One region of the Bacillus altitudinis genome, then DNA from elsewhere that is predicted to be linked to it. Evidence: riboswitches for the same ligand, from Rfam matches in the RefSeq annotation. Region 1 holds a riboswitch; each other region holds the start of a gene.
The links. Region 1 has a riboswitch for S-adenosylmethionine ahead of ID12_RS18995 (YezD family protein). Riboswitches for the same ligand answer to the same signal wherever they lie in the genome.

Region 2: another riboswitch for S-adenosylmethionine. It lies ahead of ID12_RS03670 (sugar ABC transporter substrate-binding protein); the one in region 1 lies ahead of ID12_RS18995 (YezD family protein).
Region 3: another riboswitch for S-adenosylmethionine. It lies ahead of metK (methionine adenosyltransferase); the one in region 1 lies ahead of ID12_RS18995 (YezD family protein).
Region 4: another riboswitch for S-adenosylmethionine. It lies ahead of ID12_RS10165 (bifunctional homocysteine S-methyltransferase/methylenetetrahydrofolate reductase); the one in region 1 lies ahead of ID12_RS18995 (YezD family protein).

The regions. Positions count from the first base shown of each region.
Region 1 is NZ_CP009108.1:2,434,560-2,442,389, reverse strand. Features, by position in the region: gene cobA (uroporphyrinogen-III C-methyltransferase) at 1-12, opposite strand, end outside; gene cysC (adenylyl-sulfate kinase) at 41-634, opposite strand; gene sat (sulfate adenylyltransferase) at 648-1,784, opposite strand; gene ID12_RS12270 (sulfate permease) at 1,842-2,906, opposite strand; gene ID12_RS12265 (phosphoadenylyl-sulfate reductase) at 2,920-3,621, opposite strand; gene ID12_RS18995 (YezD family protein) at 3,667-3,813, opposite strand; SAM riboswitch class I at 3,888-3,990, opposite strand; gene pyrE (orotate phosphoribosyltransferase) at 4,150-4,788, opposite strand; gene pyrF (orotidine-5'-phosphate decarboxylase) at 4,796-5,500, opposite strand; gene ID12_RS12250 (dihydroorotate dehydrogenase) at 5,472-6,404, opposite strand; gene ID12_RS12245 (dihydroorotate dehydrogenase electron transfer subunit) at 6,398-7,174, opposite strand; gene carB (carbamoyl-phosphate synthase (glutamine-hydrolyzing) large subunit) at 7,171-7,830, opposite strand, start outside.
Region 2 is NZ_CP009108.1:720,382-728,211, reverse strand. Features, by position in the region: gene ID12_RS03695 (6-phospho-beta-glucosidase) at 1-218, shown strand, start outside; gene ID12_RS03690 (hypothetical protein) at 336-734, shown strand; gene ID12_RS03680 (branched-chain amino acid aminotransferase) at 1,059-2,150, opposite strand; gene ID12_RS03675 (DUF1565 domain-containing protein) at 2,509-3,936, shown strand; SAM riboswitch class I at 4,054-4,163, shown strand; gene ID12_RS03670 (sugar ABC transporter substrate-binding protein) at 4,337-5,455, shown strand; gene ID12_RS03665 (sugar ABC transporter ATP-binding protein) at 5,528-7,024, shown strand; gene ID12_RS03660 (ABC transporter permease) at 7,021-7,830, shown strand, end outside.
Region 3 is NZ_CP009108.1:3,632,285-3,640,114, forward strand. Features, by position in the region: gene ID12_RS18315 (alpha/beta hydrolase) at 1-222, opposite strand, end outside; gene ID12_RS18320 (gamma carbonic anhydrase) at 268-783, shown strand; gene asnB (asparagine synthase (glutamine-hydrolyzing)) at 925-2,823, opposite strand; gene metK (methionine adenosyltransferase) at 2,972-4,174, opposite strand; SAM riboswitch class I at 4,370-4,504, opposite strand; gene pckA (phosphoenolpyruvate carboxykinase (ATP)) at 4,731-6,317, shown strand; gene ID12_RS18340 (DUF2584 domain-containing protein) at 6,358-6,600, opposite strand; gene ID12_RS18345 (alpha/beta hydrolase family protein) at 6,640-7,434, opposite strand; gene ID12_RS18350 (phytoene desaturase family protein) at 7,461-7,830, opposite strand, start outside.
Region 4 is NZ_CP009108.1:2,026,035-2,033,864, forward strand. Features, by position in the region: gene metH (methionine synthase) at 1-3,195, opposite strand, end outside; gene ID12_RS10165 (bifunctional homocysteine S-methyltransferase/methylenetetrahydrofolate reductase) at 3,179-5,020, opposite strand; SAM riboswitch class I at 5,099-5,217, opposite strand; gene ID12_RS10170 (YajQ family cyclic di-GMP-binding protein) at 5,299-5,790, opposite strand; gene ID12_RS10175 (CvfB family protein) at 6,017-6,865, shown strand; gene ID12_RS10180 (BMP family lipoprotein) at 7,023-7,830, shown strand, end outside.

The DNA.
Region 1 (7,830 bases):
TACTTTCCCCATCTTGCTTTCTCCCCCTGCCATCAGGCGATTATTTCGTTTTACCTTTTACATATTCAACAAGCCGCTGTTTTGACTCCTCGCGTGATAATTCACCTGTATCTAGAACAAGCTCAGGCGCAGCTGGCTCTTCGTATGGTGAATCGATTCCCGTGAAAAATGGAATTTCGCCGTTTCTTGCTTTTTTATATAATCCCTTTGGATCACGCTCTTCACACACGTTCAGATCACATTTCACAAACACTTCGTGAAATTCTCCGTCTTCGACTAACTGTCTTACGATTTGGCGGTCTTCTTGAAATGGTGAAATAAAAGCAGTAATGACAATCGTTCCTTGCTCAACAAATAATTTCGCCACTTCACCGATGCGCCGAATGTTCTCTTTTCTGTCGTCATCTGAAAAGCCTAAGTCTTTATTGAGTCCATGGCGTACGTTATCGCCGTCAAGGACTGTCACTTGGTACCCCTGTTCAAAGAGCTCTCGAGCCGCTGCGTTGGCGATCGTCGATTTACCTGAACCGCTTAGACCTGTCAGCCAAATGATCCCGCTTGTATGGTTGTTTTTCTGTTGATATTCTTTTTTAGTAATAGATGAATCATGCCACACGATATGTTCGTTGCTCATGTCATATCCTCCTTTAAGATACCGTCGTTTTTAATCCTTCGATTAATGTTTCAATGACTTCTTTTCGGCTGAACGTGCTCGGTGGTAATTCACCATTTCTCAGCATCGTTCTGACCTTTGTACCTGAAAGAATGACATGTTCGCTTTTATCATGTGGGCATGTTTTTGGTGTTGCCATGGCTTCACATGTATTGCAGTAAAAGCTGTGCTCAAATTTTAATGGTGTAATTCCAATTTCTTCGCTTGTAAATTGTTCAAATAGCTCCTGCGCTTCGTATGTGCCGTAATAATCACCAACACCCGCATGATCTCTGCCGACAATAAAATGTGTACAGCCATAATTTTTACGCACAAGCGCATGAAAAATCGCTTCCTTTGGTCCAGCATAACGCATGGCAGCAGGAAAAACACCTAAAAAGACGCGGTCTTTCGGGTAATAACCGTTCAGTAACACTTGATAGCTTTTCATTCTTACATCTGCTGGAATATCATCAGATTTTGTTTCACCAACAAGTGGATTTAGAAATAGACCATCTACTGTTTCCAGTGCTGTCTTTTGAATGTATTCATGCGCACGATGGACTGGGTTTCTCGTTTGGAAACCGACAATGGTTTTCCAGCCGTTTTCTTTAAAATGTTTTCTTGTTTCTTCTGGCTCATACGTAAATTGCGGGAAAGGTTTTTCACTGCGTTTCGTCAGTGTAATTTTACCACCAATATACGTATCACCGCGTTCAAATAATTTTTTCACGCCTGGGTGATTGCGGTCATCTGTTTTATACACATTCACTGCTTCTTTTTCCTTATCAGGTGTGTATTGATCTTCCACCTCAATGACCCCGTATACTGTTCCATTATACGATAGACGAACAATGTCACCTTGATTGATCTCCGCTGCTTTTTCCTTTGTGACAGGCAAAGTAATCGGAAGAGACCAAACGACACCACTTGCTAGTCGCATACTGCTGACAACTGCTTCATAATCAGCTTTCGTTAAAAACCCTTCAATTGGACTATACCCGCCAATTGCGATGAGTTCAAGGTCTGCAAAAGAGATGGCATCCAGCTCAATTTCTTTCGCAGCTGTGCTTAGATCAAATTCTTCATTTACTCGATTAATTAATACGCCACCATGTGGTGTTAAACTCATTTGTTCATCTTCCTCTCAATGTTCATATTTATTAGATGTTAATAGTCGGATTTATATTTAAATCCCGCCGCCCTGTTCATGAATCGAGCTGCTCTCATTTTTAACTGCCTTCATAAGACTCAGTGCACCTAGTGAAGCTAGCAGTACACTCATCATGATAAAGATAGAGTAATAGTCTCCTTTTAAGAAAAGGCTTACTAGCAAATAAGATAGACTAAGTGATAAGAAAGGTGACACAACCCATACCTTCAGCATTTTTTTCACAACATGTTTATGGAATATGTTCGGTCCACCCTTTGCCATACCTAGCCCAATAATGGACGAGGAGGTAATTTGAGTAAGGGGAACAGGGAGTCCGAATATAGAGCTGACGATGACAAGTCCTGCACCGGTGCTCGATAATAGAATGCCTTCACCCGTTTGATAGCGTGTAATTTTCTTTCCGTTTGTTTCTAGTACCCTTCTTCCTAGAAGCAGCGCCCCAATGGCCACAAAGATTCCGCCGTAAAGGGTTCCTTGCCCGACTGTTAAAACACCTGACGCGACAAGCGGGCCGACCGCATTGGCGACATTGTTCATGCCGGCTGAAAATGCTTCTAAAAACCCACTGATAATCAAAACAACAGACAAGATCAATGTACCTTTTTTGGATAACGTCCGTTTAGGGAACAATCTGATGATTTTGACAACAGCAAAGGTAAAAACAAAGGCAACAATCGGAATAATCACCCAAAAAGAGACAATGACTAAGATCGATTTCACATACAGCACTTTATATGCGGCTGCCACACCGACCACAGCTCCTACCGTGACCTCACTTGTGGATAAAGGAATGGCCAAGAGATTCGCTATGAAAAGTGATAATGCGGCCGAGCCAATGATGATACACACAATTTCAAGTGTGATGACAGATTCCGGCATAATCCCGGAGCTGATCGTTTTGACGACCTCACCGCCGCCAATCACTGAACCTGCTAATATTCCAACCGCACAAACGCTGAGCGCGTATATTGGCTTTTTGATCGCACCTGAACCATATGCGATGCCCATCGAAGCGGCTGCTCCGCTTGCGCCAATATTTAAAGCAAAGAATAAGCTAAATAAAATTGCGGCGATTTCCATACATTATGCTCCCTTACTCATGTAATCCGCACTCAGTCTTTGCTGTCCCTGACCATCTTCCAGAACGCAAATCATCAGCAGTAAATGCCGGCTGTGTACACGGTGCACACCCGATGCTCGGATATCCTTGGTCATGCAGCGGATTATAAGTAAGATCCTCTCTAGACGCATATCTCCATATGTCCTTCCACGTCCAGTGGATGAGCGGACATACTTTGACTGATTGGAATTTTTCATCCTTATTTAAGAAGTTCGTACCTGCTCGTTTAGGCGACTGCTCTCTTCTTAAACCAGACAGCCATGCCGGATAGCCAGATAGTGCCTCTTGCAATGGAATGACCTTTCTCATATGGCAGCAGCTTTGAGGATTCGTTTCCCATAATTTATCACCATGCTGCTCATTCTGCTCTTCCACCGTCAGCTCAGGTGTTTTCAGCACGATGTCTAACCCGGGATATCTTTCCCTAACTGCATCAATGGTGTCGTATGTTTCCTTGAAATGCAGACCTGTATCTAAAAAGACAATTCTTGCATCTTTTTTTACTTTCGCAATAAGATCGATCAAGACAATGCCCTCAATGCCAAAACTGCATGCATAAACGAGCTGATCACCATAGTGGCCGTACGCCCATTTCAGCACAGATAGGGCCCCTTTATACAAATCGTCCTCTTGAAATGTAATGGACGGCTCTTGCCAATTTTCATAAGTTAACATTGTTTCTCCCCTTCCGGAGTACTGCTTCTATTGCTATTCTCCGCACTACTTTAATCTGATTTTTTCATTTTTTTCCACTTGAATCACTTGACCGTCCTGAACGATCAACGTAATTGAACCGAATTTCATATCCCCAATCAGCTCTTGCATGTGCTTCACTAAGTCCTCATCCTGGTTTTGTTTCAGTTCCATCTCCTCTTCCTCCTCACCGTTAAAATAAAAAAACTTTCTTTCAGTCCGAAAGAAAGATGAGGAAGCTCACGATTTCCTTATCTTTCAAAATAGAATCATTTTGCAGGAAGTAGCACCTTGCAAATCGCAGGTTGCCGGGCTTCATCGGGCCAGTCCCTCCACCTCTCTGGATAAGAGTTTTAATTTGTATTAAATATTAACACAATTCAAACAAAAGTCAACCCGACTTTATTGATAGGATTAGTTTTTATTTAAATTTGAGTCTATTTTACTATTTTTAACCAAATAAAAAACTGTGCAGCGCAGCACAGCTTTTTTTAAAACAAAACAAGCTTTTTAGACCGTTTCTTCCATCCAAGATTCAGACGAAGGATCCTGTCTCCAGCGTTTTAGTTTATTCATAGCAGAAGACTCGATTGCTTTTAGCTCAAGTGCCACTTCTGTCAGTGTGTCATAGTCTGTCAGCGTGACATAGGGAATGTTTTTCTCTTGAAAAGCCGCAGTTGCTTTTGGCAGTCCATAAGTGAAGATCGCAACAACTCCGAGTACGTCACAGCCTTCTTCTTCTAGAGCAGCCACAACTTCAAGAACGCTGCCTCCAGTTGAGATGAGGTCTTCTACGACAACCACCTTTTGGCCAGGTGATACGGCTCCTTCAATTTGATTTCCTTTTCCGTGTGCTTTTGGTTTACTTCTTACATAACACATCGGTACGTTCAGACGATCAGCTGCTAATGCCGCATGAGGAATGCCAGCTGTAGCTGTACCTGCGACAACTTCCGCTCCTTCAAAATGAGTGAGAATCAAGTCTTTTAAACCTTCCGCAATGTCCCCTCTGACCTCAGGATAAGACAAGGTGAGGCGATTGTCACAGTAAATCGGTGATTTGATACCGCTCGCCCATGTAAATGGTTCGTCTGGTTTTAAAGAGACAGCTTTGATTTGTAATAAATGCTTCGCGATTTTCGTTTTCATCCGGCAGTCACTCCCACTCTTTCAAAATTTGTTGATAAGCTTCCACTGGGTTTGTGGCTTTTGTGATCGATCTTCCCACAACAATCTGTGAAACACCCTGTTCTTTGGCAAAGGCAGGTGTCGCCACACGCTTTTGGTCATCCGTTTGATCATTTGGTAAGCGAATTCCTGGCGTCACAGTGAGAAAGGAAGGAGAGATTTGTTCATGAAGCTGTTTTGATTCATGAACAGAGCACACCACACCATCAAGTCCACTTTCATATGCCAATTGTCCATAATGAAGCACCGCCTCTTGCAATGGGCGGTCAATTAGTAATTCTTTTTTCATCATATCTTCTGACGTGCTTGTCAGCTGGGTCACTGCAATAATGCCTGGGCGATTTTGGCCGGCAGGGGTTCCGCTTTCAAGCCCCTCTATGGCCGCCTGCATCATTCTTTTCCCGCCGGCTGCATGCACATTCACCAAATCAACACCAAGTGCAGCAAGCCGGTTCATCGCTTTTTGCACGGTTGTTGGAATGTCATGAAGCTTCAGATCAAGGAAAATACGGCAATTTTTTTCTTTCAGTGCGTCAATAATGGCAGGACCTTCTTGGTAAAACAGCTCCATGCCAACCTTTACGAATAATGGAGTACCTTCAAAACGATCTAAAAAGGCGTGCGCCTCCTGTCCTGATGGAAAATCAAGCGCGATGATGGGCAAGTGCTTCATGTTTCCAGCTCCTTCCGATGCATTCCTCTACAGATGAATACCCATAAGCCGCTAACACATTCGGCAGTTCATCAATGATTTCCGGGCAAATAAATGGGTTCACAAAATTGGCTGTCCCAACAGCTACCGCACTTGCACCAGCTAGTAAAAATTCAAGTACATCTTCAGCGCTTTGCACCCCGCCCATCCCAATAATCGGAATAGAAACGGCCTGACTGACCTCATGCACCATTCGGATGGCAACAGGTTTTACAGCAGGACCTGATAATCCGCCTGTTTTATTGGCAAGAATGGGTTTGCCTGTTTTTAAATCTAAACGCATCCCAATCAAGGTATTGATCATGGTGAGTCCATCCGCTCCAGCCGATTCAATCGCTTTAGCAATCTCAACGATATTGGCTACATTAGGTGACAGCTTCACATAAACAGGAACGGAGGAAACTTCCTTGACAGCTTTTGTCAATGTGGCCGCCATTTCTGGATCGGTCCCAAAGGCAATTCCGCCTGTTTTCACATTCGGACACGAGATATTCAGTTCAAGGGCGTGAACATTGCTTGCTTGACTAATTTGCTTTGCTACTTCAACATAATCATCAACTTGTGATCCAGCAACATTGGCAATAATAGGGGTATCGAACTGCTCAAGCCAAGGTAATTCATGTTCAAGCACGCCTTTTAGACCTGGATTTTGGAGACCAATCGCATTCAGCATACCGGCTCCTGTCTCAGCTACCCTAGGTGTCGGGTTGCCAAATCTCGGTTCAAGGGTCGTGGCTTTAATCATGATGCCGCCCAGCAAGGAAAGGTCATATAATGATGCGAATTCTTTTCCAAATCCAAAACAGCCTGATGCAGGAATGATTGGATTTTTTAAAGATAAGCCGGGTAATTCGATGTTTAGCATGATAGCGCCACCTCCTCCGCTTTAAAAACAGGTCCATCCAGACAAACTTTAACGTACGGTTTCTCGTGCTGATCGGTATGACAGACACAAGCAAAGCATGCACCGATTCCGCAGCCCATTCGTTCTTCCATTGAAATATAGACAGGCTTATCGGGATAAGAGTCTTTTAGTGCTTTTAACATAGGTGTCGGTCCACAGGAAAGCAAGACATCAAAGTCCAGCTCATTCTCTTCAATGACATTTGTCACGAAACCTTTCGAACCATATGTCCCATCAACGGTTGCGATAAACGTATCTCCGAGTGCTTGAAACTTCTCCTCATAAAATACATCCTTTTTCGATTGAAAACCGAGAACATGTTTTACGATGACGCCTTTTTTCGTTAACCGCTTAGACAGTTCATATAACGGAGGCACACCGATTCCTCCACCGACTAATAATGCGGTCTGTCCGGCCTGAACGACTGAAGGGTCATAGCCGTTTCCAAGCGGTCCTAACACATCGACTGACTCTCCCGCCCGCTTTTGGGAAAGGAGCTTTGTGCCCTCTCCCTCTGCGCGGTAAATGATGGTTGCTTCTTGCTTTTCGGCATGAATGTTGGCAATACTGATCGGTCTTCTCAGCAGCGGTGTCATGGATTCACTGACCTTAATATGAAGAAACTGTCCAGCTGTTTGAAAGGATTCAACAAGATCACCTTTTAATGTCATTTCGTAAATATGATCAGCGATCTCTCGGTTTGAGACGACCGTCAAGTATGCTTTTTTCATATCGTTACTGTCACCTCAGCATTCGTTTTCACTTCTGGCATTTCATCTGCTCTAAATGTCATGCTCTCTAGCACTCTTAAAATCGCTTCCGCTGTATCTAGTGACGTTAAGCAAGCGACACCATTTTCAACAGATTCACGTCTAATTCTAAAGCCGTCTCTTGCCGGCTGTTTTCCTTTTGTTAAGGTGTTGATGACAAATTGGGCTTCACCATTTCGAATGACATCCAGCAGATTCTTTCCTTCTTCTCCTATTTTGCCGACAACACTTGATGGAATGGAAGCTTGTTTTAAGTAATTCGCTGTTCCTTCTGTTGCTAAAATATGATAGCCGATGGAATGGAATCTTCTTGCAATCTCAAGTCCTTCTTCTTTATCTTTATCAGCCACTGTCAGGAGAACCGTTCCGTCTTTTGGAATTTGAATGCCTGATGCAATCAACCCTTTATAGAGGGCTTTTTCGATTGTGACATCTTTCCCCATGACTTCACCTGTTGATTTCATTTCAGGGCCTAGTGTAATATCTACTCTTCTCAGTTTTGCAAAAGAGAAGACTGGAACTTTAACATATACGCCTTCTTGCTCAACATGAAGCCCTTCTTGGTAGCCATAGTTTTTCAGTTTTTCTCCTAAAATAACCTTTGTAGCTAAGTTCGC
Region 2 (7,830 bases), 1.7 Mb from region 1:
ATCTGCCTGTGGCTGTAAGAGGACTCGTTCAACAAATCAAGTCCTTCGAGCGTGTGGCAGCTGAAGCAGCTGTGACAGGAGATTACGAGACGGCTCTTGTCGCCATGACCATCAATCCACTCGTTCCATCTGATGAAATTGCAAAGCAAATCTTAGATGAAATGCTTGAAGCGCACCGTGAATATTTACCGCAGTTCTTCAAATCAGTGAATGCTTAAAATAAAATGGCCCCTTTATGGGGTCGTTTTTTATGATTTTTTCATATGGAAACCGGAGAAATCAGTGTATGATAGAAAAAACAACATGTACTGTTTCACAGAAAGGACGGTTAGAATATGGTGGCAATTGGGTTAATGCTTTACGGCTTTATCGTTCAACCTCTACTTAGTTACGGCACAGTGGTTTTGTTTTTGTATGGAATCATCGCTTCATTTATTGGCCTGATTCGGCATAGACAGGATGTGTGGATGTATGTTCTCCGCTTGCTCGTTTGTTTTACCATTCCAGTAACCAATCTGTTAATGTATTTCGCAACCATCGGTGGAGATGAAAGAGACTTTGATTTCCAGCCGATGCCGCCAGTTTATCATCTTGTTTTTATCCTAGAAATCATCATCGTCTTTTTACCAGAGATCTTTTTACTGATCGAGAGAAAGCGGAGTATCAAAGGGAAACAGTGGATATATGCAGGGGCCATTGTGGGGATATCGGTCTTGTTTTGGTGCACGCTTTGATGAGAGGCTGATGGACATCTAAGTCTTTTTCGCCTTTTTGTTGCGTAACCTCTTTCGCCTCACTTTTACAAAAGTAATGGAAAGAACAAAGATAGAAATTCCGAGAAACTTAAATAGAAAACGGGTGAAGAACGGTGAATCGTCGAAACCTGTAGCGATGATGATTGATCCGATGCAAATCCCAAAGAACGCTAGTAAATAAGTAAAAAACATACCATCACTCCTTAAGTGTGGAATAGATCCACATTTTCCATTATGAGGTAATGAAGGAGATAAAGAAACAAAAAAAGAACCCTTCATCAAATGAAAGGTTCTTTCGCTTGCTTATGCCTGCTTGACGACCGAATCGACTTCTACTGTCCAGCCGAAGATGTCTGGCTGAGTTCCTTTTTGGATTCCGGTAATCGCTTCGTACAATTTCTTCGATACTTCGCCTGTTTGACCATTTTGAATGACGTATGGCTGATCGTGATAAATTAATTCACCGACAGGAGAAATGACGGCTGCCGTTCCTGTTCCGAAGATTTCTTCAAGTTCACCTGACTGATGTGCTTCAATTAACTCATCAATTGAAATTTTACGTTCTGTCACAGGGATTTCCCAATGCTTTAACAGCTCAAGCACAGAATTCCGTGTGATCCCTTCTAAAATGCTGCCGTTCAGTTCAGGCGTCACGATTTCTCCGTTGATTTTAAAGAAGATATTCATACTACCGACTTCTTCAATGTACTTTTTCTCGATGCCATCAAGCCACAGGACTTGTGAAAATCCTTTCGTTTCAGCAACTTGCTGTGCTTTCAGACTTGATGCATAGTTTCCAGCTGTTTTGGCATTTCCTGTTCCGCCTTTAACAGCGCGGACAAATTCGTTTTCCACCGCAATTTTGACCGGATGGATGCCTTCTTTATAATAAGAACCTACTGGAGATAAAATGATGATCAGCTTGTAGGTACTTGACGGTGCAACACCTAAATAGGGCTCAGTAGAAATAATGAATGGACGAATATACAAAGAAGTGCCCTCTGCATCAGGTACCCAATCCTTATCAATGCGAATGAGTTCATTTAAGCCTTCTAAAACCGTTTCTGTATCAATTTGCGGGATACATAGGCGGTCATTTGATCTGTTTAAGCGTTCCATATTTTTTTCGGGACGGAATAAGAGAATCTTTTGATCCTCAGACACATACGCCTTCAAGCCTTCAAAAACAGATTGGCCATAATGATAAACCATAGAAGCTGGGTCCATTGGAATCGCCTGATAAGGGATAATTCTCGGATCATACCAGCCTTTATCAATTGAATAATCCATCACAAACATGTGGTCTGTGAAGATTTTTCCGAATTCAAGTTGATCAGATTGAGGTTTTGGTTTTTTTGTTGAACTAAGTTCAACGCGGATGGGTTGTTTTGGCATCGTAAATCTCCTTGCTGTTTGATTATTTGAAAATTCTAATAATATGAAATAATTATGATTCTATTCTATACCTTCACAAAATATTAGCAATAGGTTTTCTGGAATTCAGACAAGAAAAATCTGTTAAAGCGCTTTCCTCCTCTCTATCGTGGTTTTACTGAAGTTTCCCCTTAGAAATAAAATCCAATTTCGTTATTAACTGATTAATCTGACAATTTAAAAGCGATTTATTTTCCTGTAAGATATTCTTTCAACCATACACCTTTTGACTAGTACATTGCAAGGGGCATTGCCATATTTTAATCCTCTTTTTTTAACCGATAAAGATAGAAGAGAATGGAAGGGAGCAAACAACGAGATGAAACGAATGATATCAGGCGCCTTATTGATTTTATTGATGACCGCCATTAGTTTTGGCTGTCAAGCGATGACGGAGGAGGCTGGTGCGAAGCAAGGTACTGCCTATTATGTCGCAGCAAATGGGAACGACAAATATCCAGGGACGAAGCAAAAGCCTTTCCGTACGTTGAAAAAAGCGACAAGTATCGCGAAAGCTGGGACAACAGTTTATATGAGAGGCGGTACATACAAAGAGAAATTGATTGTCCGCCACTCTGGAACAAAGAAAGCACCAGTTGTTTTTCAAGCGTATGGAAAAGAGAAGCCTGTCATTAGCGGAGCATCTCTTAAAGGAAATCAAGCAGACGGTGGTCTTGTGAAGATTGATCAAAAAAGCTATATCACCCTGAAAGGGCTGACAGTCGGACATATTAAAACGAATCAAGAAGATGTGACACCCATCGGTATGTTCATCACAGGCAGCGGCAAAGGCGTCAAACTGCTTAACAACCGTGTGTACGACATTCAGACGACACATCAAAATGGGAATGCTCATGGCATTGCGGTCTATGGAACGAAAGCACCAGCAGCCATTGAAGACATCGAAATCAAAGGAAACACTGTGGAAAAGTTAAAGCTGGGTTTTAGTGAAGCCCTTGTGCTAAACGGAAACGTTAAAAAATTCCGCGTGACACATAATACAGTCCGGCATACGGACAATATCGGGATTGATTTAATTGGTTTTGAGAATGTCGCACCTTCTAAAAAGTATGATCAAGTGAGAAATGGTGTCGTATCTAGAAACAAAGTTTATGAGATTACGAGTGTTGGGAATCCAGCGTACGGCAAGGACATCTCCGCAGGAGGAATCTATGTGGATGGCGGGAAAGACATCGTGATCGATCATAACATCAGCCATCATAATGACCTTGGGATTGAGGTCACAAGTGAACATAAAGGGAAGATGGCCGAACGCATTCGCATTGAGCACAATCAAGTATATTTAAATCGTTATACAGGCATCTCCATTGGCGGATATGACAAGAAGCGCGGCGGAACCACAAACACAACCATCTCCCATAACATTTTGTACAAAAATGACACAGCCGGCTTAGAAGGCGGTCAATTGCTGATGCAATATCAATCGGTGAACAATCGAATCACGAATAATATCATGACAGCCAGTGCTTCGCATTATTTAGTCGTGAATCTCTACGAAGTGAACAAGAAGAATACATTCCAAAAGAATGTCTACGATGACCGCAAAGGTGCAAAAGCCTCTCAGTGGGTATGGCGAGGGAAATGGATGGAAGGCTACAAAACGTATCGCTCGAAAAGCGGTCAAGATAAAGGATCAGCACACCTCAATCCCCAATTTGTGAATGAGAAAAAATATGATTTCCGTCTTAAGGCATCATCACCTGCTAAGAAAATCATCGGCAGGTAAACAAGGCATTCGGTGCAAATGATCATTTTAGAAATTTTCAAAAAAATCATTGACATTGATGAGACATCACATTAAAGTAAAGAAGACATTTCAACTAAAACAAATTTCATAACGGATCTCTTATCAAGAGAGGCAGAGGGACTGGCCCTATGACGCCCAGCAACCGTTTCTATCTAAGAAATTGGTGCTAATTCCTGCAAAGCTGTTACAGCTTTGACAGATAAGAGAGGAAGACTTCCCGATACATGTTTCATGCAACGGTGATCAAGCCTCTCTTTATCAAGAGAGGCTTTTTTTGATCTCTTTTTTGAGAATCAAACGACGGGGTTCTCAGGCATATTCTCACTTTTTTACCTAGTTTTCCGATGAGAAAAATAAAACAACTTGAGGAGGAACAGCAATGAAACGTAAATATTGGACATCATCTCTTGTATTATTGACGGTCCTGACCGTGCTATTATCTGGCTGCGGTACGGGATCAAGCGCAGGCTCAAAGGCTAATGCAAACGAAAAGGTCTCCTTTGACAATGTCCCGAAGCGATTTGCAAAAGGACAGGGAGCAAAAATTAAAGTCATCCGTAAAATTGGCGGGGACGATCATACTGCTCAGTTTTTAGCAGGAACGAAGGCAGAAGGGGAAGCGCTAGGCTTTACAGTAGATGTCTACACGGCAAATGGTGATACGGCGAAGTTTCATGATGCTATTTCTCAAGCACTAGAAGAAAACTATGATGGCTTTATCATCTCTCATGGGGATGATGAGGCGACAGTCGCTGATGTGAAGAAGATCACAGCGAAAGGCATTCCAGTTGTGGCGTTTGATTCAAATCCGAAGCTGAAGGATATCAAAGGAGTCACAGTGACGTCTCAAGATGATGAACAATTAGCGAAAAAATCATTAGACGCACTCGTGGCTGATTTTAAAGGGAAAGCAAATATTGCGTATCTTTGGGTAGACGGATTCCCTCCAATGGTGAGACGAAACAAGGTGTACCAAGAAACGCTTAAACAGCATACAGGGATCAAGGAACTTGACCGATTTGGCGTTGCGGCCTCTGATACATCAGTTCAAACACAAAATGCGGTTGCGGCTATGCTGAATAAATATCCAAAGGGTAAACTGGATGCGATTTTTGCCACGTGGGATGCATTTGCGATTGGTGCCGCAAGAGCTTTAAAAGAAGCAGGAAGAACCGAAGTGAAAATATACGGTATTGATGTGTCTAATGCCGATCTCCAAGAAATGACGGCGAAAGACAGTCCTTGGAAGTACACTGCCGCTGTCGATCCGAAGCTCATTGGTGCAATCGACGTAAGGATTCTTGCGAAGAAACTAGCTGGCGAGAAAACACCATCTTCCTATGACCTTGAGGCCTCTCTCATTTCACAAAAGCAGCTTCAGGATGCAGGAAAGGCCATCAATATGGTTAATCTTGCAGAAGAAGTAAAAGGATTCGGATCATCGACTGCTTTTGAAGAAGACTGGATGAAGACCTTGAAGAAGCATTATGCAAAATAAACCACGTGCACTCTCTTTTCATAGAGGGTGTTTCGTTTTTCAATTGACGATCAGGAGAGAAGGAGGACACCTATGACAACGCCGCTAGTTCATATGAAAAACATTTCGATTGAATTCCCAGGAGTCAAAGCGTTAGATCAAGCAAATTTCACATTAAAAAAAGGCACAGTCCATGCCCTGATTGGGGCGAACGGTGCTGGGAAGTCAACGTTAATGAAAGTTCTCTCTGGTGCTCATTCACATTTTGAAGGAACCATCCACATCAATGGCGAGGCGGCGACCATTCATACACCGAAGGATGCGGCCTCATACGGTGTGCAGACCGTCCATCAAGAAGTGGATACAGCTCTAGTGCCTTATTTAAGTGTTGGCGAAAATATGATGATCCATGAAATGGAGAAAAAAACCTTCGTCCGCTGGAAAGAGATTCACCGCAAGGCAGCACAGCTGTTAAAAGAGATGAATATTGACATCTCGACGAAGCGTCTTGTGAGTGATTTGACACTGGCAGAAAAACAAATGGTGCTCATTGCCAAGGCTGTGTCGATCAAATGCAGCATTTTAATTTTGGATGAACCAACCGCTCCACTTAGTCATGCAGAAACAAGCAAGCTATTCTCAATGATTCATCAATTGAAAAAGAACGGCACAGGCATCATTTTTATCTCGCATCGCATGCCAGAAATTTTCAACATCTGTGATGAACTGACTGTGATGAAGAATGGAACCGATGTGGCGGCGCACCTCATTAAAGAAACCGATCCAAAGCAGGTCATTGAAGAAATGCTTGGCGCGCCATTAGAGGATCAATTCCCATCCCGTACACCGCTTGAGGATGCACCGATTGTGCTTGACGTGAAAGAGTTGCATGACCAGCATAAATTAAACAACATTCATCTTCATGTGAAAAAAGGAGAAATTCTCGGGATTGCAGGACTAGTCGGTGCTGGTAAAACAGAATTGTGCAAAGCCCTATTCGGCGCCTCAGAAAAAAAGTCAGGCACTGTGCAGCTGCATGGTCAAACCATTCATATCAAGTCGCCTCATCACGCTGTGAGAGCGGGTATTGCCCTTGTGCCTGAAGAACGGAGAAAAGAAGGGATTCTAACAGAAGAAAATGTTGGATGGAACGTAACAGCTGCAAGTCTACGTTCGTTTACACGGCCGTTCAGCTTCTTACATCGTTCTAAGGAACGGAAGGCAGCAGATGGAATCGTCAAGCGGCTTGGCGTCAAGACACCTTCTCTTGAAGCGAAGGTGAAGCATCTCTCTGGTGGAAATCAGCAAAAGATTGCGATTGGAAAATGGCTGTTGGCTGAGGCAGATGTCTATCTCTTTGATGAACCAACCAAAGGTGTAGACGTTGGAGCCAAAAAGGACATTTTCTCCCTCATTGCAGAACTAGCTGCAAGAGGAAAAGCGGTTATTTATGCTTCAAGTGAGCTTTCAGAAATTGCAGGAATTGCCGACCGAGTATACGTCTTATATGATGGCAGCATTGCCCGGGAAATGACGGCACCAATGACTGAAGAAGAGCTTTTATATCATTCAACAGGAGGACAATCATGAGTGAACGACAAGTTTCAGCCCCAGTTCAACAAATCAAGAAACAGCGGCCATCCTTTCATCTGTTTGATTTCTTTTATCAATATGGCACCATCTTAACGATTGTCGTATTGATTGTTGTCTTTGCGGCAGCCAATCCGGCATTTTTACAGTCAGGAAATATCATCAACATTTTACGATCGATCTCGATTGTAACCATCATTGCAGTAGGGCTGACGATCTCATTAGCAGTGAATGGCTTTGATTTATCTGTAGGTTCAGTTGCAACGTTATCAAATGCAATTGTGATCTCCATGTTTGTATGGTTCTCGCAAAACCCACTCATTGCGATCCTTTCTGCGCTGGCGGCTTCTCTTATTGTCGGTTTGCTGAATGCTTGGATGATTGTCAAAATGAAGATTCCAGATATGCTCATGACACTAGCCATGATGTTTATCATTCAAGGGCTGGCACAAACCTATACGAAAGGTGCGACCATTTCTGAAAATATGGTGCTGCCTGATGGTACTTTTTCAACTGGCACCATCCCTGCCTTTTTCAGCAAGATTGGGCAGGTCCCCTATATCATTTTGATTATGGCGGCCATTGTGCTTTTTGCACATGTTTTTATGACTTACACAAAGCATGGGCGGTTGATGTATATCATTGGTGGAAATAAAGAAGCCGCTCGATTGTCTGGTATTCATGTGAACAAATACAAAATCGCAGCATATCTGTTGTCTGCCTTATTTGCGGCGATCGGTGGTATCGTGCTGGCATCAAGGGTGATGACAGCAGAAATTAACGCAGGAACGCCATATTTAATGGAT
Region 3 (7,830 bases), 1.2 Mb from region 1:
ATGTTCAATCCATTCATCGACTGTATCAATGTATTCTTGAAAAGAACGAATGTGGCCTCTCGCACGTGTCGATGTCCCTTGCCCAGGCAGGTCACCCATGACGACGTGATAGCCTGCATTTCGCCACATTTCGATCAGCCATTTATATCGGCCATGATATTCACTAGCACCATGTACAATGACAATTGTACCAACCGGTCTTTCAGCATGCCAAGTCCACAAAGTAAACACCTCACAAATGTTGTATTAAGAAAGGAAGTCGAAAAAGTGATTTATCCATATCATCAGTTTACACCTGAGATTCATGAATCGGTCTTTGTTGCAGAAAATGCCACCATTACAGGTGATGTCACAATTGGAGAATATTCAAGCGTTTGGTTCCAAACGGTCATTAGAGGCGATGTAGCTCCTGTGAGAATTGGAAAAAACGTCAACATTCAAGACTTATCCTGTCTGCATCAAAGTCCTGGAAAAACACTTCTGATTGAAGATGGTGCTACCATTGGACACCAAGTCACATTACATAGCTCTATCATTCGAAAAAATGCCCTCATTGGCATGGGATCCATCATTCTCGATGGTGCGGAAATTGGCGAAGGAGCCTTTATTGGTGCAGGTAGCCTTGTCCCGCAAGGAAAAGTCATCCCAAAAGGTTCACTTGCTTTTGGCCGTCCAGCCAAAGTCGTTCGCCAGTTAACAGATGAAGATATCCAAGACATGGATCGTATCCGCAGAGAATATGTAGAAAAAGGACAATACTATCGTTCCCTTTTATCGCGTTAACATCATACATGTATCTTCACTTTATCATGTTTTTTTCAGGATATTAAGCAATAACTGTGTACCGCTTGTTATTTTACCCTTTTCCACCACTTTCTATCATGACAAAAAAGGTTTTCAGCACAAAGCTGAAAACCTTTTTCATTAGCTAAAAATAACTTCTTTCGGCTGGTGATTCAACTGCTCTGGATCAATGCTGCGCTCTACATAGATGCTATGCCAGATCATAAAGATCAGGACAGTCCAAATCTTACGGCTATGATCGGCTTTTCCAGCACAATGATCATTTAATAAATCAAGAACATATGCCTTGTTAATGTATTCATCTGTTTGACTGTTTTTAATGATATCTTTCGCCCAAGCGTTCATCTCATTTTTCAGCCAATGACGAATTGGCACAGGGAAACCTAGTTTTTTACGGTTTAACACATGGTCTGGTACAATGCCTTCTGCTGCTTTACGCAATAAATATTTCGTTGTGCCGTCTTTCGTTTTCAGCTCTTCTGGAATTTTAGAAGCTGCTTCAAATACGACCTTATCAAGGAATGGAACACGAAGCTCAAGAGAATTCGCCATTGTCATCTTATCTGCTTTCAGCAGGATATCCCCGCGCATCCACGTATGAATATCAACATATTGCATTTTGTTAATATCACTGTAGCCTGCACTTTCTTCGAAGTATGTTTTCGTCACGTCACGATACGTGATGTTCGGATCATACTGCTTTAAGAGGTTTTTCTTCACTGGCTCTTCAAAGATTTTTGCATTGCCGATATAACGTTCCTCTAATGGCGTACAGCCGCGAACGATAAAGCTTTTCCCTTTCATTCCTTCTGGCATTAAACGAGCCAGACGAAGAAGAAGCTTTTTCAGCATGGATGGTACAGATTCAAAAGGCTTTAGAGATAGCGGCTCACGATAAATATTATATCCACCGAACAGCTCGTCTGCTCCCTCACCTGAAAGAACAACTGTGACTTGTTTTTTCGCTTCTTTTGCTACGAAATACAATGGAATCGCCGCTGGATCAGCCAAAGGATCATCTAAATGCCAGACGATCTTCGGAAGCTCATTCATATATTCCTCAGGAGAAATCACAGCACTAAAGTTTTGCAATCCCAGCTTATCAGCTGTTTCTTTTGCTACATCCACTTCACTGAATCCATCCTGCTGGAAACCAACAGAGAATGTCTTCAGTTCAGGGTGAAATTCCTTTGCGACCGACACGATGAAAGAAGAATCGATCCCGCCTGATAGGAATGAACCAACAGGCACATCACTTCTCATGTGGACTTTTACAGAATCATAGATAGCATCACGTACTTCTTCTACTAATTTCTGCTCTTGTGTTTGTTCAGGTTTGAATTGAACTTTCCAGTAAGTCTTAAATGCAATGTCTTGGCCTGGACGCAGTGTAAACTGATGACCTGGCTCAACTTTGTGCACTTTTTGATCAAGTGTATTTGGCTCAGGAACGAACTGAAAAGACATGTACTGCTGCAAAGCAGTCTCATCAAATAAAATGTTCTCATTCACAGCCATTAAGCTTTTGCGTTCAGAAGCAAAGTACACTTGGTCATCTATTTGTGTAAAATAGAGAGGTTTAATGCCGAAAGGATCTCTTGCGCCATATAATAACTGCGCTTCTTTATCCCAAATTAAAAAGGCAAACATGCCGCGAAGCTTCGATGCCGCTTCTTCTTTATAGTGGCGATATGTGGCAAGAAGGACTTCCGTATCAGAATCTGTGCTGAACGTATAGCCTTTTTTCACAAGCTCTTCTTTCAGCTCCACATAGTTATAAATTTCTCCGTTGAAAATAATCCAATATTTTTCATCTTCATAAGAAAGCGGCTGCTTTCCGTGTTCAACATCTATAATACTTAAACGTCTAAATCCAAATCCTACATGCTCATCATGAAAGTACCCCTCATCATCCGGACCTCGATGAACGATGAGACGATTCATTTGCTTAATTAACTCTTCCTGCTCAGTAGTTTCGGACAATGGACGGTGATTAAATACACCAACAAACCCACACATATTATTGCCTCCACGTTATGTTATTTCTTAAAAGTAGACCTATAATTAGACAGTATTTTGTCCAATTTTGTTTCACATTTTTACGCTTTTTGTAGAATTTTTTTTAATCAAAAGGAAAACCGCTTAAAATAAGCGGTTTTGTATGTTGTTATTCTCCTAATGCTTCCTTGCGAAGCGTGTCGGCTTTATCCGTTTTTTCCCATGGAAGATCCAAGTCATGACGGCCAAAATGTCCATATGCAGCGGTTTGTTTATAGATCGGACGACGTAAGTCAAGCATTTTAATAATGCCGGCTGGACGAAGATCAAAGTTTGCACGTACCACTTCAATTAATTTCTCTTCAGAGGCTTTTCCTGTTCCAAATGTATCAATTGAAATGGAGACAGGCTGTGCAACACCAATTGCATAAGCAAGCTGTACTTCACATGAATCTGCAAGACCAGCTGCTACGATGTTTTTCGCTACATAGCGAGCCGCATATGCTGCAGAACGGTCAACCTTCGTTGCATCCTTACCAGAGAAAGCACCGCCACCGTGACGAGCATACCCGCCATATGTATCAACGATGATTTTACGTCCAGTTAAACCAGCATCCCCTTGAGGTCCACCGATGACAAAGCGGCCTGTTGGGTTGATGAAGTATTTTGTTTCTTCATCGATCAGTTCACTTGGAACGACAGGGCGGATGACATGCTCTTTTAAGTCGCTTTGAATTTGTTCAAGCGTCACTTCTGGTGCATGCTGTGTAGAAATAACCACCGTATCAATACGAACTGGTTTGTTTTGTTCATCATATTCAACTGTTACTTGAGTTTTTCCGTCTGGACGAAGGTATGCAAGTGTTTCATTCTTGCGTACTTCTGTTAAACGGCGAGATAATTTATGTGCAAGAGAAATCGGCAGTGGCATAAGCTCTTCAGTTTCGTTGTTTGCAAAACCAAACATCAAACCTTGGTCACCTGCACCGATCGCATCAATTTCTTCTTCAGTCATTGTTCCTTCACGTGCTTCAAGCGCTTTGTCTACACCTTGCGCAATATCAGCAGACTGTTCATCAATTGATGTAAGAACCGCACATGTTTCCGCATCAAAACCATATTTCGCACGTGTGTAGCCAATTTCCTTAATCGTGTCACGCACCGTCTTTGGAATGTCGACATAAGTAGACGTTGTAATCTCACCGCTTACTAATACGAGACCGGTTGTTACAGAAGTTTCACAGGCAACACGTGCATTTGGATCTTTCTTTAAAATTTCATCCAAAATGCTGTCTGAAATTTGATCACAGATTTTATCTGGATGTCCTTCGGTCACTGATTCTGAAGTAAATAAACGACGATTTTGACTCATAATGGCTATTTCCTCCTGTACAAGACCACATCATCCCAAGATGAGGCCTCCAATATGATACGGAACTCGTTCCCTCTTATATTTCAACATGTTTATATTAGAGATGTTATTGGCAATTTGTTCATATGATATCCCAAAAATAAAAAAACCATTTCCTTCATTGCGAGGAAAGGGTCTGAGATCGCATGCCTTTCACTCTTATCGCTCAAGGTGTTCTTGTACCTTGCATCAGGTTAGCACCTTGGTTTCTCAGCATGTTCATGCCTTTTTCATAAGAAACCGGTTGCTGGGCTTCATCGGGCCTGTCCCTCCACCAACTCGGGATAAGAGTATCCGTTCAATAAGATATCTTATCTTAAACCCTTGCGTCATGTCAATGGTTCATAGGAATTATCTCCCCTTTTTTTCACCTCATCATTAGCATCACCAAAAAGCATATTTTCATAGCAGAAATGAAAAAACACACACAAAAATGTTTAAATAGTATAGACTATTATTATCAATGTGTTATACTAATCAAAACAAACAAATTCAACGGTAAAGGAAGGGTTTTTTTATGAACTCAGTGGATTTAAAAGAAGATTTGCAGTCATTGCTCTCATTAGAAAATACGCACCAAAATTTATCTGTTCCGAAACTTGTTGAAAAGATTTTGGCACGTAATGAAGGCGTTTTAACTTCAACTGGTGCTGTCCGCGCCACAACTGGTGCCTACACTGGACGTTCGCCTAAAGATAAATTCATCGTAAAAGAAGAAAACTCTGAACATAAAATTGATTGGGGTCAAGTCAATCAGCCGATCTCGAAAGAGGCATTTGATCGTTTATATACAAAGGTTGTGTCATACTTAAAAGAACGTGATGAACTATTTGTCTTTGATGGTTTTGCCGGTGCTGACGAAAAATACCGTATGCCAATTACAGTTGTAAATGAATTCGCTTGGCACAATCTCTTTGCAAAGCAACTATTCATCAGACCTGATGGATCAACACCATCATCAAACGAAAAACCTTTCACCATCTTATCTGCACCTCACTTTAAAGCAGATCCTGAAACAGATGGCACAAACTCTGAAACGTTTATTATCGTTTCTTTTGAAAAACGGACGATTCTGATCGGTGGAACAGAATATGCAGGTGAGATGAAAAAATCCATTTTCTCTGTTATGAACTACCTGCTTCCTGAACAAGATATTTTATCAATGCACTGCTCTGCTAACGTCGGTCAAGAAGGCGATGTTGCTTTATTTTTCGGCCTTTCAGGTACTGGAAAAACGACGCTTTCTGCAAGTGCAAGCCGCAAGCTGATTGGAGACGATGAGCATGGCTGGTCTAACACAGGTGTCTTCAATATTGAAGGCGGATGCTATGCAAAATGCGTGAACTTAAGTGAAGAAAAAGAACCACAAATTTACAAAGCCATCAGCTTCGGATCAGTGCTTGAAAATGTAGTACTTGATGAAGAAACACGTGAAGCAGATTATGATGACACATTCTTTACTGAAAATACACGTGCGGCTTACCCAATCGAAATGATTGATAACATCGTGAAACCAAGTATTGCAGGTCACCCATCTGCCATCGTCTTTTTAACAGCTGATGCATTCGGCGTTTTACCTCCAATCAGCCGTTTAACGAAAGAACAAGCCATGTACCACTTCTTGAGTGGTTACACAAGTAAACTAGCTGGAACTGAGCGTGGCGTGACGTCACCAGAAACAACGTTCTCTACTTGCTTTGGTTCACCATTCTTGCCACTTCCTGCTCATGTCTATGCTGAAATGCTTGGTAAAAAAATCGATGAGCACGGCGCAAAAGTATTCCTTGTGAATACAGGCTGGACTGGCGGCGGCTACGGTACGGGCAAACGAATGAATCTTGCTCATACAAGAGCAATGGTGCAGGCAGCGATCGAAGGCGATCTTGACAACGCTGAAATGATCACTGACGACATCTTCGGATTACACATCCCGCTTCATATTCCAGGAGTGCCAGATGAAGTGCTTCAGCCTGCTAAAACATGGGACGATCAAGAGGCTTACAAAGAAAAAGCACACTTCCTTGCAAATGAATTTAAAAAGAACTTTAAAAAATTCAGCCATGCAGCAAGTGATATTGAAGCAAAAGGCGGACCACTCGTCTAATCAAAAGGAAAAAGCTGAGGGAATGAATCCCTCAGCTTTTTTAGTTCGTTGAATGTAATGACACAAGACGGTACGTCACCTTCGTGACATTGTCTGTGAGCTCCAGCTTTTCAACATGTGCTGTCCCTGTTTTTTCTCCGTCTTTCGTTTTACGCACCTCAAGCGGAATATTTAATGGATAAATGCGGTACCCTTCCTTCATGAGCTCAAACACATTTTCTTCAATTCTTGTCTCTTTTCCTTTTGTGACAATCATTGTATTAAATTCAACAGGCATTCCCATAATGAAAATCCCCCTACTTTCTATATTTCTTTCTACCGTTTATTTTACCACATTTCCGCCTTTTCGGCTGTGCATCCATGTCGTCAGCCGTCTGACAATCTCCCGGTTATGCTGTGGCGGGAAATAATGATGATATCCGTGAAAATACCATGTTTCCACAGACTTGCCATGCTGACGCAGTGCATCTTCTAATAAATACGCATGCTCAATGGATACATTCTCATCCAGCTCCCCATGAATGATTAGGACAGGTGCTTCAATTTGGTGCACATGATTCAAAGGCGTTCTAGCCTCATATGCTTCTGGTACCTTATGCGGAGGACCTCCTATCACACGCTTCATCATTCTTCTCATATCCACACGTTCTTCATAGGTGAGCTTCATATCACTTACGCCTCCCCATGTCACAAAGGAAGCGGCCTCATGCTTCATTTCAACAGCGGTCCATATGCCCATAATTCCGCCGCGGGAAAAACCAAAGATATGAATGCGCTCCTGCTTCACCTTTTGATGATGCTTCAACAGCTGAAATGCAGCAAATGCATCTTTCCGATCTTCTCCGGCAAAATCCTCGTTCCCTTCGCCTCCTTGATTCCCTCGGTAGAAGGGCGCAAAGACGACAAACCCTTGCGCAGCAAATTGCACAATTCGGCCAGGTCTAACCATTCCCACATTTTTAATGCCGCCCCGTAAATATAAAAAACCGTCATAGAGACCTTCTCCGGCCGGTTCAGCGAGCAGCCCCTTCATTCGAAGTCCATCGGCCTCATATGTCACTGTATATAAGTGAATATGCGGATGTGGCGACGGGAACCTTCTCTTTTCCACAATCACTTGAATTCTCTCCTTTTCATTCGGTGTTACGTCAAATGCTTGATGATGGCTTCTGCGACGAGCTGTCCTGATTTTGTCACCATCGGAGTGCCGCCGCCTGGATGACTTGTGCCGCCAACAAACCAAAGTCCTTCAATATCCTTTGATTGATTATTGATGCGAAAAAATGCCTGCTTGAATGAGTTTGACGACATGCCATAAATGGCCCCATGATACGCTCCCGTTTTTTGCTGTAAATCAAGCGGGGTTTGTACCGCTTCAAATTCTACAAGCTGGTCAAGATCAAAGAGACCCTTTTCCTTTAGTTTTGTTTTCATATGCTGGCCATATGTCTCCTTTAGCATGTCCCAATTTTGCTCTTTTGTCACATATGGCGCATTGGCCAATACAAACAAG
Region 4 (7,830 bases), 410 kb from region 1:
TGGGAATCCCCATTTATCACGAATTACTTGGTGCGTTCGTTCAGCCAATCCTTCTGCAAGCTCAAGTGCTAAAGCTTGGACAGCATGCATTTTTAAATAGTCGCCCTCTTGTTTAAATTGCTGCGCAACTTCTCGTATGCGGGCACCAGCCGTCACTGCAAATAAGGCAATATAATCTTTCTCGTTCTCTCCGCTTTTCCGCACATAATCAGAAATAGACCGGTACGGAAGTTTTTCCTGTCTTGGAAATTGGAATGTCTCAATGACGCGGTCAGGCGCTTCTGGATCATAGATATGCAGATCATTCCCATTTGAACTGGCAGGGAAGAATTGATAGACAAATGCAGGTGCAAACCAGTTTTTCTCTCTGCCTTCTTGAAGAAGATCTGTGATCAGCTGTTTTAACTCCAATGCTTTTGGATGCTGTTCAGCCAAGAGCTTTTTGACCTTTCCTTTTAAACCGAGGTGATGGCCGATCAGCATTTGCTCATTGACATAGGGCATTATGTGGTGCAAATCAATATTCCGTACATAATGGCGTTTCGTATTTTCTGGCGTGAAAATGGCTGCCTCCGGAAGCGTAGCGCGTTTTTCTAGTAATTCAATCACAGCTTTTGGCTGCGTTGTTTCTTTTTCCTTATGGAGTGCTTCTTGGTCCTCTAAGGGTTTTGTTTGAAATTGAAGAGGATTCGCTCTTAATTCATTCGCTAAAGACAGGCCGTCCATTGCATCTTTGGCGTAAAGGACGGGACCATCATATTGAGGCGAAATTTTCATCTTCGTAAACTTCCGTGAAAGCGCCGCGCCGCCCACCAAAATGGGAACAGAGATGTTTGCTTTTTGTAAATCTTGAGCGGTCAAGACCATTTGCTGTGCTGATTTGACAAGTAAACCTGATAATCCAATCATATCTGGCTTTTCTTTTTGCACCGCTTCAATCAATGTTTGTGGGGTTACTTTGATTCCGAGATCGACGACGTGAAAGCCATTATTGCTCAAAATGATGTCGACCAGGTTTTTCCCTATATCATGGACATCGCCTTTGACGGTGGCGAGGAGAATCTTCCCTTTGCCGCTTGCGTCCTTTTTCTCCATAAATTGCTCAAGGTATGAAACAGATGCTTTCATGACCTCAGCGGATTGGAGGACTTCAGCTACAATCAATTCGTTTTGATTAAAAAGGCGCCCAACCTCTGACATTCCCTGCATTAATGGTCCATTGATGACATGAAGAGGTGATTCAAATTTCTCCAAAGCAAGGGCCAAATCATCAATCAGGCCTTCTTTCGTCCCTTCGACGACATAGAGTGCCAGCCTTTCATCAAGTGATAAGGAGATCTTTGGTTTCTTCTCTGTTTTCTTTTTCCCGCGATAAAATTGGGTGAACTCAGCAAGGGTTTGATCATTTGTTTCATAAAGTAAAGTTTCAGCCAGCTTGATTTCTTCCTTTGGAATTGAAGCGAAGCGTTCAAGCTTTTCAGTATTCACGATCGCATAATCAAGCCCTGCTTTGACGCAGTGATACAAATAAACGGCATTCAATATTTCTCTACCAACTGGCGGGAGTCCGAAAGACACGTTACTAATGCCTAAAATGGTGAGACATTCAGGCAGTGCTGCTTTGATTCGCTCAATGCCTTTAATCGTCTCTTCAGCAGCACCAATATACTGTTCGTCTCCAGTACCTACTGGAAAGACAAGCGGGTCAAAAATGATATCACTCGCAGGGATTCCATATTTTTTCGTGAGCAGGTCATGGGATCTTACGGCAATCTCAAGTTTTCGATCTGCTGTGACGGCCATCCCTGTTTCATCGATTGTTCCAACAACAAGTGCGCCGCCATATAGCTTGACAAGCGGAAGAATCTCTTCAAAGCGCTCTTCTCCATCCTCTAAATTAATAGAATTGATAATGGCTTTTCCTTGAGAATACATGAGTGCTTTTTCGATGACATGTTTATCGGTTGAATCAATGACAAAAGGAGCTTTCACTTTTTTCATGGCTTCTTTTAAAAAGCCTTCCATGTCTGCTATCTCATCACGATCAGGGTCTGCTAGACACACATCAATGACGTGAGCGCCATTTTTCACTTGAGCACGGGCAATTTCTGCCGCCTCTTCAAACTTTTGTTCTGCGATGAGCCGTTTGAATTTGCGTGAACCAATGACATTTGTGCGCTCACCAACAAAGAGGGGGCGCATCGCTTCTTCATAAATGAGGGGCTCGATGCCTGATACGGTATGCGGTGATGACTCATGCGTCATGCTGCGGGGCTGAAGCGAACGTACTTCATCTGACAATGCCTGAATATGTGCAGGCGTTGTACCGCAGCAGCCGCCGACGATATTTAACCAGCCTTCTTTTGCAAAAGCGGCAATTTTTTTAGCAAGCGAAGCAGGGGATTCGTGATATTGCCCTTCTTCATCAGGGAGACCAGCGTTTGGATAGCAGCTGACAGCCGACTTTGAGATGGAGGAGAGTGTACGGATATGGTCTGTCATAAATTCTGGACCAGTTGCACAGTTTAGTCCGACGCTGATTGGTTTCATATGCTCAAGTGAAATATAAAAGGCTTCAATATCTTGACCAGCAAGGGTGGTGCCCATTGGTTCAATCGTCCCTGACACCATCAGTGGCAGCTCAATACCGGTCGCGTGAAAGGCTTCTTGAATGCCTTTAAAACCAGCTTTGACATTCAGCATGTCTTGACTCGTTTCTAAAAGAAGAGCATCACATTTCCCATCAATCAGGGCGCGGGCTTGTTCTTCATAATTTGCAACGAGCTCTTCAAACGTTGTGCCGCCTGTCACGGATAATGTTTTTGTAGTGGGCCCCATTGCGCCTACTACAAAGCGGGGCCAGTCTGGCGTCGACAAACGGTCTGCTTCACGCTTTGCCAGCTGAGCTGCTTTTACGTTCAATTCATAGGCGAGATGGCCAAGTCCATATTCATCGAGAACGAGCTTCGTCGCACCGAATGTATTTGTTTCAATGAGGTCAGCACTTGCCTCTAGGTATTGCCGGTGAATCGTGGAGATAATGTGAGGGGCTGTGACGTTTAAATATTCGTTACAGCCCTCATACTCTTCTCCGCCGAAATCCTCTGCTGTGAGATCGGCGTTTTGAATCATTGTGCCCATTGCACCGTCAAGGACGAGGATGCGTTTTTTGAGCTGTTCAGTGATAGTTGGCATGGATGTTTGGCTCCTTTTCTTTCTGATGGATGTAAGTTGTCAGTTCTGCTGTTAAATCTGATCGAAGGAAAGGGGTAATTAAATAGATACCATTAAACAATTCGCAAGCTGTATCTAATAAAGAGCGGGCAATCGCTAACCCTTCTGTCCGCTGCTTTTCTTTATTTTCGCCTGCCTTGGCCATAATCTCACGAATCGAGTCAGACAATTTAATGCCGGGAATTTCATGATGAATAAACTCTGCGTTTCGGCTGCTTGTTAGCGGCATAATACCGATGTAAATCGGTTTATCTAAATGTCGGCTTTCTTCATGAATCTTCACAAGCTGTTCCTCAGAGTATACAGGTTGTGAAATAAAATAATCGGCACCGTATTCGATTTTCTTCTCGAGGCGTTTGACCGCTTTATCAATATGACGGACATTTGGATTAAACGCACCAGCCACAGAAAAATTAGTCTTTTTCCCGAGCGGCTTCCCGGAGAAAGATAGTCCCTCGTTAAATTGTTTGATCAGACGGATCAAATCAAAGGAGGTTAAATCATACACAGATGTCGCACCTGGGAAGTCTCCAATTTTAGACGGATCGCCTGTGATGGCTAAAATATCGGTTAGTCCAAGCGTGTCTAGCCCCATTAAATGAGATTGGAGTCCAATCAAATTGCGATCACGACATGTGATATGGACAAGTGAACGCATATCAAGCTGCTGTTTTAATAAAGCGCCGCATGCCACATTGCTAATACGCGGGGTAGCTAGAGAGTTATCGGCCAGTGTGAGGGCATCAATGCCTGCACTTTTTAATTCGTTCGCTGCGACGAGGAATTTTTCAAAGTTCAGCTTCTTCGGCGGGTCCAGCTCGACGATAATCGAACGTTTTTTCACAGCCAGCTCGTCAAGACCTGGTTCTGTCCGTTGATCTTGGATGGAAATGATTTCTTCTTTTAATACTTTCACTTCTTTTTCGGTGATAGGTGCTAAATCTTTGACCGCCTCAGCCATGGCGCTTATATGCTGAGGGGTTGTTCCGCAGCAGCCTCCAATGATTCGTGCGCCCTGATTTCTAAACTCAAGTGCACTTTTTCGGAAATAATCATTATCTGTATCATAGACGAGTCTGCCTTCTTCAAGGGAGGGGAGACTGCTGTTTGGATAGACAGATAAATGCGAATTTTGCAAAAGTGGAACGCCTTCAAGTGCCTGAATCATATGATAAGGGCCTAATCGGCAGTTAATGCCGACGACATCAGCGCCAAGTGAGGATAATTCAGATAAGCCGTCTTTTAGCGGTGTACCGTCCTGCAATACACCTTGCTCATGCATGGAGACGTTCATGACAATCGGAAGCGCTGTTTCTTTGCGAGCAATCTCAAGAACGGCTTTTGCTTCTTCAATATCGTAATATGTTTCAAGCAGTAACCCATCAGGCTCTTCATTTAAAAGGATATAGAGCTGTTCTCTAAAGCTCCGTTTAATCTCGTCTAAAGAGTAGGCATTTTTGTTAAATGTTCGAATGCCACCGATCGTTCCAAGGACATAAGCTGAGCCAGCGGCTGCTTTGGCAATTTGTACAGCTTTTGTGTTAATGCGTTTTGTTTCTTCTTCTAAACCGTAGCGGGATAGTTTAATATAATTCGCACCGTATGTGTTCGTTTGAATAATGTCCGCTCCAGCTTGCACATATGCCTCGTGCACTCTTTTGACTTCATCTTCTTTTGATAAATTTAATTCTTCAAAGCAACGGTCAATGCCATAAGAGTATAAAAGTGTTCCCATTGCTCCATCAGCAATCAGTACGCGATTTTGTAAGTCTTGTAATAGGCCCATTGGTTTCCTCCTTATTTCTATGTAACAAAAAAAGCCTTCTGATAAGAAGAAGACTTTTTGGCTGTATTGAAATTCTTCTTCTTATCTTCCAAGCAGTTGCTTGCTGGATTTAGCACCTTGGTCATAGAAAATAGATTTCTACTACACCGGTTGCTGAGGCTTCACAGGGCCAGTCCCTCTGCCTCTCTTGATAAGAAAGCGATATGAACATGTCAATGAATTGAACTTCCATCAACTGTATCGAAAAAATCGGAAATAATCAATGGAAAATTTGAAATTTATCGAAAATTTATAAATTGGACGTCAATCGGTAAATCTGCCTTGCGCATAAGCGCAATCACTTCTTGTAAATCATCTTTATTTTTTCCTGTCACACGCACTTGGTCATCTTGAAATTGCGACTTTACTTTTATACCAGATTGTTTGATCAAGGCATTGATCTTTTTGGCATTGTCCTTATCAATCCCGCTAATCAGCTTTGCACGCTGGCGAACGGTTCCACCTAGGGCATGTTCTGTTTTTCCGTAGTCAATGTTTTTAGTCGGTACGTTTCGTTTAATCAGTTTTGTCACAAGGACATCCTTTAGCTGCTCCAGCTTGAAGTCATCATCAGAAATGAGAACGAGTTCTTCTTTTTCTAGTGAAATATCACTTTTACTTCCTTTAAAATCATAACGGTTTTTAATTTCTTTCAGTGCTGCTTGAATGGCGTTTTGCACCTCTGGCAGCTCCACCTTCGATACAATATCAAATGAACTTTCTTTTGCCATCACATATGACCTCCAACTATAGATATTGCGTCTATTTTATCATGCCCATAGGGGAAGAAGAAACTTTATCGAAGAGAGTTCAGATGTATGCGGTATAATTCAAGTACAGTTTGTCCACTTTAGCTAACAGAACTAGAGATGTTCATGATGACAGAAGTATAGTAGAATAAAGTGAATCAAAAGATGAACGAACGCTCTTTTAAGGGCAGATAGGAAGGAAGAGAACATGAGACCAGGTGAGCAACTGACCTTGCAAATAGATAACGAGATGGAATACGGCTACTTTTTAACAGATGGCGAAGATTCTGTTCTCCTACATCGCAGTGAGATGACAGAGGATATTGGAGATCGTGATGAAGTAGAGGTCTACTTATATGTAGATCATGAGGAAAGACTGGCAGCGACGATGAAAATTCCTAAAATCAATGCACATACATACGACTGGGTAGAAGTCGTAGACGTTGTAGAAGATATGGGTGCTTTTGTCGATATAGGTTTGTCAAAGGATGCACTTGTTGCAACTGAACACCTCCCGCCTTTTGAGGAAGCGTGGCCGAAAAAAGGCGACAAACTATACTGTATGCTCAAAGTGACAAGTTACGGGAGAATGTTCGCAAAACCAGCCACTGAAGATGTGATCAGTGAATTGTTTACTGAGGCGCCAGAAACGTTAATGAACAAAGAAATCACGGGGACAATCTATCGCTTAATTGCGACAGGTTCTTTTATGCTGACAGATACAGGCGTGCGTGGATTTATCCACCGCACGGAACGAAAGGAAGAGCCTAGATTGGGATCGACCGTGACAGGACGCGTCATTGCAGTGAAAGAGGACGGAACTGTAAACGTTTCTCTGCTTCCGAGAAAGCAGGATGCATTATCTGTCGATGCAGAAGAAATCTTAACTTACATGAGAACGAGAAACGGTGCAATGCCTTTCGGCGATAAAAGCGATCCAGAAGATATCCGGGAAAGATTTCAAATGAGCAAAGCAGCCTTCAAACGAGCATTAGGTCATCTGATGAAAAATGATCTTGTTTACCAAAAAGAAGGATGGACATACGAGAAAAAGTGAGCATTTGCTCACTTTTTTTATTTTTGTCATAAATAATGGTTTTTTTCAGTGAAAAAAGTCATGAAAAAAGCTGAAAATCCTTCACTTTATCATTGAAACAATGACTCTCAAATCCGATAAATAAGGGGTAAGGATGATAAAAGGAGTGTGTTTTTGGATGAAAGTGAAGATTTCATTACTTCTGATGGCAGCTATGATCATGGTACTCGCCTCATGCAGCAATCAGCAGGGGGGACCACCGGTATCAAATACGAAGCATATTGGTGTCATGCTGACGGATGATGGTCTTGGTGATCAATCATTTAACGATTCATCATTTAAAGGATTAGAAAAAGCACGTGATGAGCTTGGCATTGAATTCGATTATAGAGAAATTGCAGAAACCGATACATATGAAAAAGGGCTGACCGAGCTTGTGAAAGATGGAAATGACCTGATCATCGGTGTAGGTTTCAGTATGCAAGAAGACTTAGAAAAGGTAGCGAAAAAATATCCGAAAAAGCAATTTTTACTCATTGATGCTGTGTCTGAACTGAAAAATGTCACATCAGTGACTTTTAAAGAAGAGCAGGGCAGCTATTTAGCGGGAGCACTTGCTGCCATGACAACAAAAAGCGATGTCATTGGTTTTGTGGGCGGAGTCGATGCAGAGGTGATCCATCGATTTGAACAAGGCTATCAAAAAGGCGCAAAATCAGTGAATCCGAAAATTAAGGTCGTATCCACGTATGCTGGCACATTTAGTGATGCAGGTAAAGGCAGTAACATAGCGAAAGACATGATCAAAAAGAAAGCAGATGTTTTATATGCCGCAGCCGGTTATACGGGTGTTGGTGTATTAAAAGAAGCGCAAGCGCAAGGCAAATATGCAATCGGCGTGGACAGCGATCAGTATTATACAGCTGAAAAAGCCGTTATTTCGTCTATGGTCAAAAAAGTAGATGAAGTCGTCTATCAATTCAGCG